2 regions of the Hydrogenophaga sp. PBL-H3 genome follow, and region 1 is predicted to be linked to the other one. Evidence: predicted binding sites of a transcription regulator. Region 1 holds the regulator's gene; the other holds the start of a gene.
The links. The regulator sigma-54, encoded in region 1, starts transcription at its own class of promoters, with help from an activator protein. The targets are predictions, from matches to a motif close to TGGCANGNAANCTGCTTT.
Positions count from the first base shown of each region.

Region 1 (7,137 bases):
GATGCGCTACCGCTGCGTGGCCGCGCCGGCCGTGGCGCAGCGCTGCCGCACGCCGCGCGGCGCGGTGTCCATCCACAAGCTGCTGGCGCAGCCGGCCGTGATCTTCAACCGCAAGGACGCGCTGCAGGACGCGTTTCTGGAACAGCACTTCGGTCTGCGCCAGCCCAACTACCCGCGCCATTTCGCACCCGCCGTGGAAGCCTTCGAGACCGCCATCGAACTCGGCCTGGGCTGGGGCATGGTGCCCGAGCAACACCTGGCACATCGCCCCGGCCTGCAGGAAATACTGCCCGACGCGACGGTGGACGTGGTGCTTTATTGGCAGCACTGGGCGCACGAGTCGCTCTCGGCCCAGCGGCTCACGGCGGCGGTGAAGGCTGCCGCGGCCACGCATCTGCGTCCGGCGCCGCCCCCCGCCTAAAATCGCGACCCTATGCTCAAGATCAAACAGGAATTGCTGGCTGGCCTGGCCAGCACGCTCGAGAACCTTTCCCCCGGTGCGGGCGCCAAGGCCGCGTTCGAGTCGCCCAAAGTGGCCGCACACGGCGATTTCGCCAGCACCGCGGCCATGCAGCTGGCCAAACCGCTCAAGCTCAACCCGCGCCAGCTGGCCGACACCTTGCGTGCGGCGCTGCTGGCCCGTCCCGAATACGCGCTGTGGGTGTCCGACATCGACATCGCCGGTCCCGGCTTCATCAACATCCGCCTCAAACCATCGGCCAAGCAGCAGATCGTGCGCGAGGTGCTCGCCTCGGGCGCGCGCTTCGGCATGGCCGAGCCCAACGGCCAGAAGCTGATGGTGGAGTTCGTGTCGGCCAACCCCACCGGCCCGCTGCACGTGGGCCACGGCCGCCAGGCCGCGCTGGGCGACGCCATCTGCAGCCTGTTCCAGACCCAGGGCTGGAGCGTGCACCGCGAGTTCTATTACAACGACGCGGGTGTGCAGATCGCCACGCTGGGCACCTCCACCCACCTGCGCGCGCAAGGCTTCAAGCCTGGTGATCCGCAGTGGCCTGATAACGCCTACAACGGCGCCTACATCGCCGACATCGCGGCCGACTTCCTGGCAAAGAAAACCGTCACAGCCGACGACCGCGCGTTCACCGCCAGCGGCGACATCGACGACCTCGATGGCATGCGCCAGTTTGCGGTGGCCTACCTGCGCCATGAACAGGACCTGGACTTGCAGGCCTTTGCGGTCAAGTTCGACCACTACTACCTGGAGTCCAGCCTGTACACCAGCGGGCGCGTCGAATCCACGGTGCAGAAACTGATCGAGGCCGGCAAGACCTACGAGCAGGACGGCGCGCTGTGGCTCAGGAGCACCGACTACGGCGACGACAAGGACCGCGTGATGCGCAAGTCCGACGGCTCGTTCACCTACTTCGTGCCCGACGTGGCGTACCACATCGCCAAGTGGGAGCGCGGCTTCACCAAGGTGATCAACATCCAGGGCACCGACCACCACGGCACCATTGCCCGGGTGCGCGCCGGCCTGCAGGCGGCCAACGTGGGCATCCCCCAGGGCTACCCCGACTACGTGCTGCACACCATGGTGCGGGTGGTCAGGGGTGGCGAGGAGGTCAAGATCAGCAAGCGCGCCGGCAGCTACGTGACACTGCGCGACCTGATCGAATGGACCAGCAAGGACGCGGTGCGCTTCTTTCTGCTCAGCCGCAAGCCCGACACCGAATACACCTTCGACGTGGACCTCGCGGTGCAGAAGAACAACGACAACCCGGTCTATTACGTGCAGTACGCGCACGCGCGCATCTGCTCGGTGCTGGTCAGCTGGGGTGGTGATGTGAACACCTTGAAAGACGCCGACCTCTCCGCGCTGGACAGTGCGCCCGCCCAGACCCTCATGCTGCTGCTGGCCAAGTACCCCGCCATGCTCAGCGACGCCGCGCGCGACTTCGCACCGCACGACGTGACCTTCTACCTGCGCGAGCTCGCCGCCAGTTACCACAGCTACTACGACGCCGAGCGCATCCTGGTGGACGACCTGGCGGTGAAGAACGCGCGCCTGGCCCTGGTCGCGGCCACCGCACAGGTGCTGCACAATGGTTTGGCTGTGCTGGGCGTGAGTGCCCCGCAGAAAATGTGATGGCAAGACACGCAATGAAAAAGAAACCTGTGCAATCCCGCAGTTCGCTCGGCGGCACCCTGATCGGCCTTGTGGTGGGTCTGCTGGTGGGGCTGGGCATTGCGCTCGCGGTGGCGGTCTACGTCACGCGCGTGCCGATCCCGTTTGTCGACCGCAATGTGTCGCGCAACGCTGGACAGGACGCGCTGGAAGCCGAGCGCAACAAAGGCTGGAACCCCAACAAGGTGCTCAATGGCGATGCCGCCACGGCGCCGACCCCGGCTCCTGCGGCCCCGCCAGCGGCGGCGGTCGCACCCGGGGCTGCTGGCGCCATCGTGGTGCCGCCGGCCGACGGCAAGGGCCTGCCCCCGGTGCCGGCCGCCGGGAGCAAGCCAGCGACCGATCCGCTGGGCGAGCTGGTCCAGTCCAAGCTGGGCACGCCACCGGCGGCCGCGCCCGCCACCGCGGCGGCTGCACCGGCGCCCGGCGCTGACCCATTCACCTACTTCGTGCAGGCCGGCGCGTTTCGCTCGCCCGAAGATGCTGAAGCCCAGCGCGCCAAGCTCGCCATGCTGGGCATCAATGCCGATGTGACCGAGCGCGAACAGTCGGGCCGAACCGTGTACCGCGTGCGCGTGGGCCCGTTCAACCAGAAGGCCATGGCCGACCTCACCCAGGAGCAGCTGCAGGCCAACGGTGTCGAAGCGGCGCTGGTGCGCGTGCAACGCTGAACCACTGCGCAGGCCAGCCGGGAACTTTCAACGCCATGCCCGCCCCAAGCAAGCCTTATCAAGGAGTTTGATTTCATGCAACGTCGCGATTTTTCCCGGTCCTTGCTGGCCGCTGGCACCACCGCCCTGGCCGCCACCGGCGGCCTGACGCTCACGCCCGCGCTGGCCCAGCGCGTGGCGCCCAAGGAAGGCACCGATTTCATCCGCCTGGGCCGCCCGGCGCCCGTGGAGAGTCCGGCCAGCCAGGTCGAGGTGGTCGAGTTCTTTGCCTACAGCTGCATCCATTGCTTCAATTTCGAACCCGCTTTCGACGAGTGGGCCAAAAAGAAACCGGCCAACGTGAACGTGCGGCGCGTGCCGGTGGCCTTCAGCGCCGCTTTTGTGCCCATGCAGCGCCTGTACTTCACGCTCGAAGCCATGAAGCTGGTGGACCGGCTGCACGGCAAGGTGTTTCAGGCGATCCACGTCGACCGCCAGCCGCTCACCACCCAGCCCGCCATCACCGCCTGGATCGACAAGCAGGGCGGGGTGGACATGGCCCGTTTCAACGAGTTCTACAACGGTGCGGCGGTGGGACTGGCGGCCAAGGCCACCCAGCTGCAGGAGGCCTACAACGTCGAAGGCACGCCGTCGCTGGGCGTGGCCGGGCGCTTTTATGTGAATGGTCAGGGCCCCCGCACCCTGGTGGTGGCCGATGCACTGATCGTCGAAGCGGCCCGCAAGGCCTGAGTCGCGTCTTTCAAGGGACAAAGCCCGCTTCGGCGGGCTTTGTCTTTGGCGCGAACGCTCGTGGCGCGACCGGCGCCCGGCATTCCTGAGAGGATGCGAGAAAAGAGTGGGTAAAGCAGTTCTCGGGCCCTTGCAGCCTTCATCCCGTCGTTACAATGAATGCAAGTTTCGTGCCCTAAAACTCCATGCACTCCACCTTGCCCAACCTCTTCTTCCGCCGGTCGTACTGGCCGGGCGCCTGCCTGGTGGTGGGTCTGTTGCTGACCAGCGCAGCACAAGCCGAAAAAGCCGACCGCACCCTGCCACTCAATGCCGAGGCCGATGCCCTGCGCTACGACGACGCGCGCCAGACCAGCATCTTCACGGGCAACGTGGTGATCACCAAGGGCACCATCGTCATCCGGGGCGCCAAGGTCGAGGTGCGCCAGGATGCCCAGGGCCATCAGTTCGGCATCGTCAACGGCAGCCCGGGGTTTTTCCGCCAGAAGCGCGACGGCGTGGACGAATTCATTGAAGGCACGGCCCAGCGCATCGAATACGACAGCCAGGCCGACTCCGTCCGGTTCGTGGGCGATGCGGTGCTCAAGCGCTTCAAGGGCACCCAGCTCAACGACGAAACCACCGGCAGCGTGATCGTCTACAACAACACCACCGACGTCTTCACGGTGGACGGCGGCGTGGCCAGCCGCACCCCCAACAACCCCACCGGCCGCGTGCGCGCCATGCTCACACCCGTGCCCAAGGATGGCACTCCCGCTCCCAAACCGGCGCCGCCAGCCAATCTGCGGCCCAGCAACCAGCTTGGCGAGGGCCAGCAGTGACGGCGATGCCTTCGGCGCAGGCGCTGAGCCCGGGCAAGCGCCCGACGACCGCCCCCGATCTCAGTCGGCTGGAGGCCCAGGGACTGCAAAAGGCCTATGGCAGCCGCAAGGTGGTCAAGGACGTGTCGCTCGCGGTCTTCAAGGGTGAGGTCGTCGGCCTTCTGGGGCCCAACGGCGCGGGCAAGACCACCTCGTTCTACATGCTGGTGGGCCTGCTGCGTTCGGACGCCGGAACGATCCTGCTCGATGGTCAGGCCATCCAGGACCTGCCCATCCACCGCCGCGCGCGCCTGGGCCTGGGCTACCTGCCGCAGGAGGCATCGATCTTTCGCAAGCTCAACGTGGCCGACAACGTGCGCGCCGTGCTGGAACTGCAGCAGGACGAGGCCGGCAAGGCGCTGAGCAAGGCCGCCATCGAGGCCCGCCTCGACGAGTTGCTCAAGGACCTGCACGTGGACCACCTGCGCGACTCGCCCGCGCCTGCCCTGTCGGGCGGTGAGCGCCGCCGGGTCGAGATCGCCCGGGCGCTCGCCACCAATCCGCGCTTCATCCTGCTCGACGAGCCCTTCGCCGGCATCGACCCGATCGCCGTGATCGAGATCCAGCGCATCATCGGTTTCCTCAAGTCGCGCGGCATCGGCGTGCTCATCACCGACCACAACGTGCGCGAGACCTTGGGTATCTGCGACCGCGCCTACATCATCAACGACGGCCACGTGCTCACCAGCGGCACGCCGGCCGAGATCGTTGAAAACGCCGACGTGCGCCGCGTGTACCTCGGCGAACATTTCAGGATGTGATGACCCCCACGCTCGTCACTTCGTGTACTTCGCTGCCCCCCGAGGGGGCTGATTCGCCTTGGGGCGGCCCGGCGGCGAATCGTCTCGCCGTTTGCTCACTGGCGTTTTCATGAAACAAGGCCTGTCACTCAGGGTTTCGCAGCACCTGGCGCTCACGCCCCAGTTGCAGCAATCCATCCGCCTGCTGCAACTCTCCACGCTGGAGATGGCGCAGGAGGTCGAGCAAATGCTCGACGAGAATCCGTTCCTCGAACGCTCCGAAGACCTGGCCGAGCGCGAAGCGTTTGGCCTGGAGCAGACCGACGCGCCGGTGAGCGTGGGCGAGCAGATCGCCGAGGCCGCCCTGCCCGAAGCGCCCGGACCGATGCTCTCCAGCACCGAATCGAGCAGCAGCACGAGCAGCGACAGCAGCGAAGGCGATGCCATCGAAGGCAAGCTCGACGGCGCCACGCCGGTGGAAGAGAGCTGGGAGGGCGACGGCACGGTGGAGATGGCGCCCGACGACAGCGAGTGGGGTGGCGACGCGCCCGCGCGCAACAACAATTCGTCGGGCGACGACGACACCGCGAGCGCTGCCGATCTGGCCCGAGCCCACATCAGCCTGCAGGACCACCTGCATGACCAGGCGCGCTGCCTGCGTCTCTCGGACGAAGACCGCGCCGCGCTGTACTTCCTGATCGAATCGCTCAGCGACGACGGCTACATCGAAGACAGCCTGGCCGAGCTGGCTGCGGCCTGGCAGGCCCTGTCGGGACGTGTGCAAACCGACGACCCCAACGAAGGTCTGGAAGAACGCGAGGCGCTGGAGCAGCGCCTGACCATGGCCCTGCAACTGCTGCAGCACATGGAGCCTTCCGGTGTGGGCGCGCGCAGCCTGGCCGAATGCCTGCGCCTGCAGATCCTGGAACTGCGCAACACGCCCGAGGCGCGCGCGGCCCTGGCCATCTGCGGGCAGTCCATGGAGTTGGTGGCCAAGCGCGATGTGAAGCGCCTGTGCAACCTGTGCGGCCTGGACGATGAAACCGTGCGCGCCGCACTCGGCCTCATTGCGCGGCTGGAACCCAAGCCGGGTCGCCGCTTCCTGGACCTGGAGCGCAACGTGGTCGTGCCCGACGTGCTGGTCACGCGCGCTGGCCGCGGCTTCAAGGTGCTGCTCAACCCCGAGGTGATGCCCCGCCTGCGCGTGCACGATGTGTACGCCAGCGCCATGCGCCAGAACCGCGGTGGACGCGACAACGGCGGCGAGGCCGGCCACGCCGCCATGCAGCAGCGCCTGCAGGAGGCGCGTTGGTTCATCAAGAACATCCAGCAGCGCTTCGACACCATCCTGCGCGTGTCCAGCGCCATCGTGGAACGCCAGCGCAATTTCTTCATGCACGGCGAACTCGCCATGCGCCCGCTGGTGCTGCGTGAGATCGCCGACGAGCTCGGCCTGCACGAATCCACCATCAGCCGCGTGACCACCGCCAAGTACATGGCCACGCCCTTCGGCACCTACGAGCTCAAGTACTTCTTCGGCTCGTCGCTGGGGACCGAGACCGGTGGCAACGCGTCGAGCACGGCCGTGCGCGCGCTGCTCAAGCAGTTCATCGCCGCCGAAGAAGCCGCCAAGCCGCTGTCGGACAACCAGCTCTCCGATCTGCTGCGCGAACAGGGCATCGAATGCGCGCGCCGCACCGTGGCGAAGTACCGCGAGGCGCTGCGAATCGCGCCCGCGAACCTCAGAAAATCGCTTTGAACCAGTTACAAGTTTTCCTGCCCTGCGCCGCCGGCGTTGAGGACATGCTCGCCGCTGAAGTGAAGCGCATCACCGGCGTGGACGCACCGCACAAGGCGCGCGGCGGTGTGGCGCTCAACGCTTCGTGGCGCGACGCCATGCGCCTGAACCTGCACAGCCGCCTCACGCAGCGCGTGCTGGTGCAGCTCTGGCACGGTGGCTACCGCTCTGAACAAGACCTGTACCACGCCGC
Region 1 covers NZ_CP044972.1:452,329-459,465, forward strand. The annotation lists gene F9Z44_RS02150 (HTH-type transcriptional regulator ArgP) at 1-421, shown strand, start outside; gene argS (arginine--tRNA ligase) at 434-2,107, shown strand; gene F9Z44_RS02160 (SPOR domain-containing protein) at 2,122-2,817, shown strand; gene F9Z44_RS02165 (thiol:disulfide interchange protein DsbA/DsbL) at 2,893-3,546, shown strand; gene lptA (lipopolysaccharide transport periplasmic protein LptA) at 3,732-4,367, shown strand; gene lptB (LPS export ABC transporter ATP-binding protein) at 4,373-5,167, shown strand; gene rpoN (RNA polymerase factor sigma-54) at 5,277-6,905, shown strand; gene F9Z44_RS02185 (THUMP domain-containing class I SAM-dependent RNA methyltransferase) at 6,902-7,137, shown strand, end outside.

Region 2 (7,137 bases), on a different replicon from region 1:
ATACCGGCGAGTTCATGCGCCGCTTTCTGTTGCACGTGCTGCCTGGTGGCTTCCACCGCATCCGCCACTACGGGCTGCTGGCCAACTGCAACCGAGCAGCCTGCCTGGCCCTCGCACGCCCGCTGCTGCAAGTGCCTCTGCAGGATCCACAGGTTCCGCCACCCTGCGACGATCCGCAGGACACCGTGCGCCCCACCTTCGTCTGCCCGCACTGCGGCCACGCGATGACCATCGTGCTGACCTTCACGCGCGGCGAGACGATCCGTGCGCCACCTCTTCAGGCGCCGCCATGAACGTTCCTCGCTGCCTCGGCAACTCATGTTTGTTGACGCTTCAAACGTCGGCACGGTCAGCTCGTGTTCGGCGCTCCACACGCTCACGTCCGCGCTCGCAAAAGGCCTCGTCGATGACGACGTTGCGCCTCCTTGCCCGTATGAGCCCGGTCGTTGGGAGGCAGCGCGCCATCCAAAAGCACCATCACCGCGCCACCGCACGCATGCAATCGCCATAGCGTGAGCGGGCACCGTCGCGTTCGCCGCGGTTTCCTCCCTCGAGGCTTGTTCAACACCCGCCCTTCATCCTGGCGCATCGTGGTGTGTGAGGCTCGCGGGCAGGTGTCGAACAAACCTAAACGTAAGCAGCCCCTGGAGTGACAACTGTCGGATGCCCACGCCCTTGCGCAGCCCGATGAAGCTGCTCATCTCCGTCGGGTACACTGGTTAGTAACTGCAGATCGCCGAGAACGCGACGATGCTGCCCTGCGGCGCGATCCCGGCCGGCGAGGCGTCGAACGGGGTAGTTGAACAGCCAGGCCTCGCCGGGCTGCAGCGTCTCCGCCTGGAGCGGGTCGCCGCGGTCGTCCATCAGCAGCGAGGGCGCGAAGCTGCGCGGCGTGCCAGCCACGGCCGGCAGCGTGCCGGCGGCGGCCCAGGCGCCGGCCATGCAGGGGGCGTTGTGCATCAGGTCGCGACGCTCGAGATCAGTCCGGACACCCGGTGGCACGGGAATGGACGGTACTTCAGCCATACTCTGGCCGCAACCTGCGCCCCGCCTTCCGGGTGGACCGTGATGCACGGGCCCGCTCGTTTGGGCCCCCATCAGGCTCGAAAGCGCCGCCCGCAGATCAGCCCGCGGCGCGCTTCCGAGCGAGACCCAGCCCCGCCAGGGCGATGCCCAACAGCGCAAGCGATCCCGGTTCGGGCACGCCGTTGACGACAACCTTCTCGAAGTCCATGAACGCCATGTAGTCTTGGGAGTCGCCGTACGCCTTGAAGACCGTGTAATTTGCGCTCCCCAGATAGTCGATGCTGGACGTATTCACGAACCAGGCCGATGTGGCGTTGCCATTGCCCGCATCCAGATAGGGGATCCACATCTCGCAAAAGCCGCCCCGGTCGCAGCTGTTGACCAGTTCGGGCCGGGTGTCGAAGTTGTAGGTGGTGCCGTCCACCACCACATTGTCGACGAGCACCTGGGCGAACACGGCATTCATCGCGACCATCGCGTCGGCCGACGTCGTGAAGTCGAACAGGCTTTGATCGCAGCCGGCAAACATCGACGCGCATGAGTTTCCGAACGTCACGCGGTACTGTTCGCTGTTGATGATCAAGCCGGTAGCACTTTGCAACTTGCCGTTCTGGATCTGGTACACGACATCGGCCTGGGCGGCACCGCCCAGTGCCAGCGCGCAGGACAAGCCAATCTTCAATAATGTCTTCGACACGGAGTGAACCTTTCCGGTAATGAATTGAATCTGAAGCCGATACCGGGCGAGCGACACTGCCACACTTGCGGCCCGTGCACGGTCACCTTGGATCAACAAAGCACAATTTGTGCCGATCCAAATAACATCAACAATAACAATGACTTAACAGGGATTTCTTCGGCGTGACTGACGATCTGTAAGAAAAGTCGACACATTTATTTACATCGCCGGGCCGCGTCGGGACCCGTTGTCCCGACGCGGCCGGTTCAGACGCCGCGGACCGAACGTCGCTTCACGGCCGTTGCCATGGCCCCGGCCTAGTACCAGCCCCGGAAGCGGTTGACCACGCGCACCACCAGCAGCATCACCGGCACCTCGATCTGCACGCCGACCACGGCGCCCGACGACAGGCCGAGCAGCAGCTCGACGATCGGCGCGAAGGCGAGCACCATGATCGTGTCGTTCAGCGCCACCTGGCTGGGCGTGAAGAGTGGATCCGCGTTCGTCGGCCGGCTCCAGAGGAAGACCATCGCCGTGCAGTGCGCGGCGGCCAGCAGGATCAGGCCGGCGACACGGCTGTCGAGTTGGTGCGCCAGCAGGTGGCGCACGAAGAGCCAGCCCAGCAGCGCCATCGAGATGGGCTTGACGGCCCAGTTGACGAACAGCTTGACCCCGATGCCGCGCCAGTGGCGGCGCACCCCATGAAGGTCGCCGAAGTCCACCTTTATCAGCACCGGGATGATCACCACTCAGATCAGCAGGTTGACCTGCGCGATCTCCATCTGCCCGAGCGCCTGTACGGGTCTCACGCGGCCGGCGCTCTCCGACGACGGGTGCAGCTCAACGCCGCCGGTCAGGTGGAGCTCAAGCTCAAGACGCCCTAGCGCGAAGGGACGACGCACCTGGTTATGAGCTCGCTGGGGTTCATGCAGCATGCAGCAGCTGGCCGCGCTGTTGCGGCGGCCGCGGCTGTACAGAGCCGCCCGACCCGAACGACTCCTGATGGCCGATTGCAGAAGTCTAGCCGGCCTCGCACCCGCCTGGCCAACCTACATCGCAACTGGGAGCCGCAGGATCGACGCCTAGCTGCATCAAATTGCGCGTGTCCAAGAGAGCCGATCCGGCTGTCCAGGTCCTAACGCTCCCGCTGTCCACAAGTAGCCGAACTGAGTGTCCAGCAGCGACCGAAATACGCAACTCACACCGCACAAAAGATGAAAGCGAGATTGCGCAGGCCTTGATCACCGTGATGCGGTCCTGCACGAACAGCGAGTCCGAACTGCACATATTGCCAACGGCCTGCGGCGTGAGCCACTTCAAGGCCAAGGGGCTCAAGCACGCCAGCGCGCTCTACAGTCCCCTGGGCATTGCCCTCTCACGCCGCCGGCGCACCATGCGGCTTAACTTCATTCAGCAGTGCCTGGAAGGCGCCATCCACACCGATGGCTCGCTCGATCCCAAAACCCTGCTCAAGCCCGAATTCACGGCCGTGATGATCACCCCCTACTGGCTGGGGGACTACTGCGTGAAGATCATCAACATGGATGAGGTGCTCAAGCGGTTTGACATCGTCCGCCTGCTGGAGCATGAGATCGCGCTGCAGCAAACACTGCCCCTGATCGAAGCGAAGGGCTACCGCGATGTGCACATTGCCCTCCCAGTGCTGCAAGGATCGGCCGCCGAGCTCAACCTGCATGTGGTGATCTCGTGCAATGACCGTGGTGAGTGGCTGACAACGATCCACAGCAACGGCCTGTGGCAGCAGCAGTTTCCCGGGACCAAGGCGGCGCAAGCTGCGGCGGCGTTCGCCCACCTGTGCTATGCCCGTGGCCACCAATGCGTCGTTGACGTTCGCACCGAAGTTCATCTCCAGGCTGTGTATGCCACCGCGATTGCGCGAACCTCTCCCACCAAGTTCGAGATTATCGAAACCTCAGGCAGAAACACGCTGAGCCCGATGGAAAGGGAACACACAGACCCAATGAGCGAGTTGTGCACCATGCTCAGCGCCCAGTACGACTCTCTCACGCTGCAGCGCTCCAACACCGACCCAGACGTGCACAAGGCCATGGTCGGGCTGTTCGAAACCCAGATGGTGGTCTACACCGGCGTCATGTGCTCACGGGTTGGCACGCAGTCGCAGCCGCCCAGCGACCCGGGCCTGCAGGTGTGGATGGAGCGACAGACACGCAGCCCCGGGAGCATCGAATTCTTCTGGCGCTGACCCAGTCTTGGTGATCGTTGACCGGAGAAATACGAACAGAACAGATGCCTCGGAGTGAGTAACTCAAACCAACGCATGGTTTTCGGTCATTTGGCTCGCACCGCTGGGGCTTTGTGGGACCTATCTTTGAATGCTTTCGTGCAGAAGGTCACGCCTCCCAAAAGGCATGCCGCCTGCAGGTTTCCATTTGAAGGCACAGTGGCATGACATCTCCTCACGGCAAGAACCTGCAGTCGCAACCGAACGTACCGGCCGATGAACTCACGGGTCAGATTGACAAGCGCACGCGCGCAGCGCGGATCGAAAGCGGTGGCTACGCTTCACCGGTTTTCGCGACAGCTTCTGAGTTCATTGAACAAAGCCTCTCGCGCCGCGCACATGTCGAGCCAAATGCGCGTTGGAATGCCCCAGGCAGCAGCCTTTTCCCAATGGCAATTCAGGGCTACTGCCTGCAGGCCACCCAGCACCTGCGCCCGCGCCACGCCACCGAACCTGACACCGGCACCCCCGGTCCACACTCACTTCGCCGTGAGATGATCATCTACGGCAACCTGCTCAGCCGACTGGCGCAACTACATGCCCAAGTGCCCGGCCGGCGCACGACTGAGCGACCAGCGCCAGTGATGGGTTTTCTGCTGGTGCCCACCTGGGTCAAAGAGTTCGAGATCCACCAGGTTGATCTGACGCGGGCGATGGACTGGACCGAGGGGCTGCACGACCTCATGTCCAGCTCACTGCGGCAGGTTGTCGAGATGCGCGCCAACTACTGTGGCCCGGCCAACCCATTTGTCGACACGGCCGCCGCTGTGCACCTCGCGTTCGTCGTGCCACACCACAACGGGCAGGGATTGGCCACCACGGTGGTGTGCAGTCTCAACGAAGGGGGCTTGAGCTCCTGCACCGTCGACGGCCAGCCGCTGGGCACGTTGCAAGCCGCGCAGATCGCGCTCAAGTTGAGCTGGATGCTCAGCACTCAAGCGCATGTGCCCTGTGACCCCGCCCGGCTGGAATGCTTCTTCGAAGCCGCGCGCAAGGGCGCAGACCACACAGGCAGCGGCCCAGCCAGCGGGCAGTTGGTCCGCACGCTCACCTACGCAGACCTTCGTCCGATGGCCAGCGACCCCTTCATGGAGATGGCGCTGCAGATACTCGACTTGCACGAGACAGAGGTCATCGCAAGGCTCGTGGCTCGCGAAAAAACGCTGGTCACGCGTCTGGCCAAAGAATCCGGCGTGCGCGCATGGGCGCTGGCCTACTTCCGCCGCCATGGTGTGGACCTCACTCACCTGGCGCGCGTGGCCCGCACCAAGCTAGCCGAAATCAACCCCTCCGCCGCTGGATGAGCACAGACCGCTTTGCAATCCTTGACCGGGGGGATGAGACGTCCACCGAGCAAGGCGAAGTGCATCAGCAACTCGTCTCAGCCCGCATGAGCAGCGCTCCGCGCGGCGATGCACCGCCCGTGTCCATCGGCATGGTGGTTCACCTTTGGCCCAAGCACTTGGGCGCCACAGCCAAGGCCTTGTGCGGGGGCTCCCCTCGGGGGGTGTTCAGCAGCTGGAGCGAGACAGACGACGCTACAGATTGCGCAGCTTGCATGCGCGTGCGTAGCGGTCTCGGCGAAGACATGGCACTGCCGGAGAACCTCACCAGAATGCGCGATCTCCCCTGAACCACAGGCTTGAGCGCTCCCCAGCAGCAGACCAACTGGCTTCGGGTCAGTGGGGCATTGAGCACAAGGACGGCATGCAACAGGGCTCCAACGCATGCGTTTGGGTGCGATGTCCAGGGCTCACCCGGGCGGGCGGGCCTTAGATTCAAAGGCGACATCCAGCACGGATGCCAGAAGCCAAGAAGTCCCACCCATCTGTCCTTCATGCAAGAGATCAACACGACCCTGTTGAGTGAGGTTTTCGAGTGGAGCGCCACGGTGGTGAGTCTGCTCGGCGCAGCCCTGCTGTGTGTGAACACGCGCATCTCGCCCTGGGGCTTCCTGATCTACCTCTTTGCCAACGGGCTGACGATTGTTTTCGCACTTCTCAATGGGCACCACGGCCTGATCGTGCAGCAGATCGGCTTCGCCATCACCAGCTTCGTCGGCGTCTACCGAACCGGGCTGCTCGCCCACCTGCTACGAGCGCCACATCTCGCGCCGCGCGCCGGCGCATCGTCCCTCTCGATCAGGACCAGCAAACGATGACTCCAACCTTCATGCACGTGGACGAAGGCAGTCACGCCATCTTGCTGACCTTCACGTCAGGCGAGCACCGAGCGTTCACCGGCTATCACGGTTGCTTCGTGGATGACGGGGCATTCGTGCTGATGCACGGCAACGATGTTCAGGAGATTTTTGCCGCCGGCGCATGGAAGCACGTTTGCAAGGTGCCGCTCTCCGAGCTGGCCTCTCCGTCCATCAAAAAGGCTGCTCCATGAAGCCCTCAACCCCATTCGCCCGATTTCTGGAACTGGACTCGTTCGCGAAGGCCATGACCACCGTGGTGCCGGCCGCCTACATCCTGGTGGCCACCGGCTACATGTCGCTGGCCGCGCTGAGCGGTGAGGACACGCCCGGACTGAGGGCGGTGACCACTGCCTGCCTGTGGACCCTCATCCCAGGTTCTGCCATGCTGAAGAAAGCGCTGGCGGGGTGGCGTGAAGCCTACCTGGTGCGCAAGGGTGCGGAAAAGTCACCCATCCCCGGCCTGAATCGCGAGCACTGGGCCCTGATCGAGCCCGCGGGCAGCACCAGCAATCTGGAGTTGGGCCAAGTGGTGCAGCGCCGCAACGCCACCTTTGAGGGCTTGCATGTGATCACCCATGGCGAGGCCAGTGAGTCCCGCCCCGGTTTGGCCACGCTGACCCGACAGGCTGGCACGGTCATCGGCGATGAGCAATTCATCATGGGCGAGCTTCTGCCGCGCACAGCAGGCTCCACCATTCGGGTGAGTTCGAGCCAGGCAAGCGTTTGGTTCATCGGCTTCACCACGCTGCAGGTCCTGTTCAACGAACACCCCGGCCTCGAGGCTGCGATGCGCAAGGCCCTTCTCCAGAACATGGGGCAGCGGCTCCACACGCAGTCCGAGCAGCTCGTTGCGCACCAGCCCAGCACGAGCACGCGCGCACTGGCACGCCTGCACTCGCTCTGATCACCACCCCGCCAAACGACGCAGGCCCAGAACCATGCATGCCCGTTCCCTTCACCCAGCGA
Region 2 covers NZ_CP044973.1:177,960-185,096, forward strand. The annotation lists gene F9Z44_RS21440 (IS91 family transposase) at 1-293, shown strand, start outside; gene F9Z44_RS21445 (hypothetical protein) at 628-960, opposite strand; gene F9Z44_RS21450 (PEP-CTERM sorting domain-containing protein) at 1,124-1,723, opposite strand; partial or broken gene F9Z44_RS21455 (arsenic resistance protein) at 2,056-2,640, opposite strand; gene F9Z44_RS21460 (hypothetical protein) at 2,955-3,929, shown strand; gene F9Z44_RS21465 (hypothetical protein) at 4,358-5,272, shown strand; gene F9Z44_RS21470 (hypothetical protein) at 5,806-6,129, shown strand; gene F9Z44_RS21475 (hypothetical protein) at 6,141-6,362, shown strand; gene F9Z44_RS21480 (hypothetical protein) at 6,359-7,075, shown strand.
Region 2: F9Z44_RS21450 (PEP-CTERM sorting domain-containing protein) is a predicted target of sigma-54. The motif match lies at 1,821-1,838, and genes of this name have one in related genera.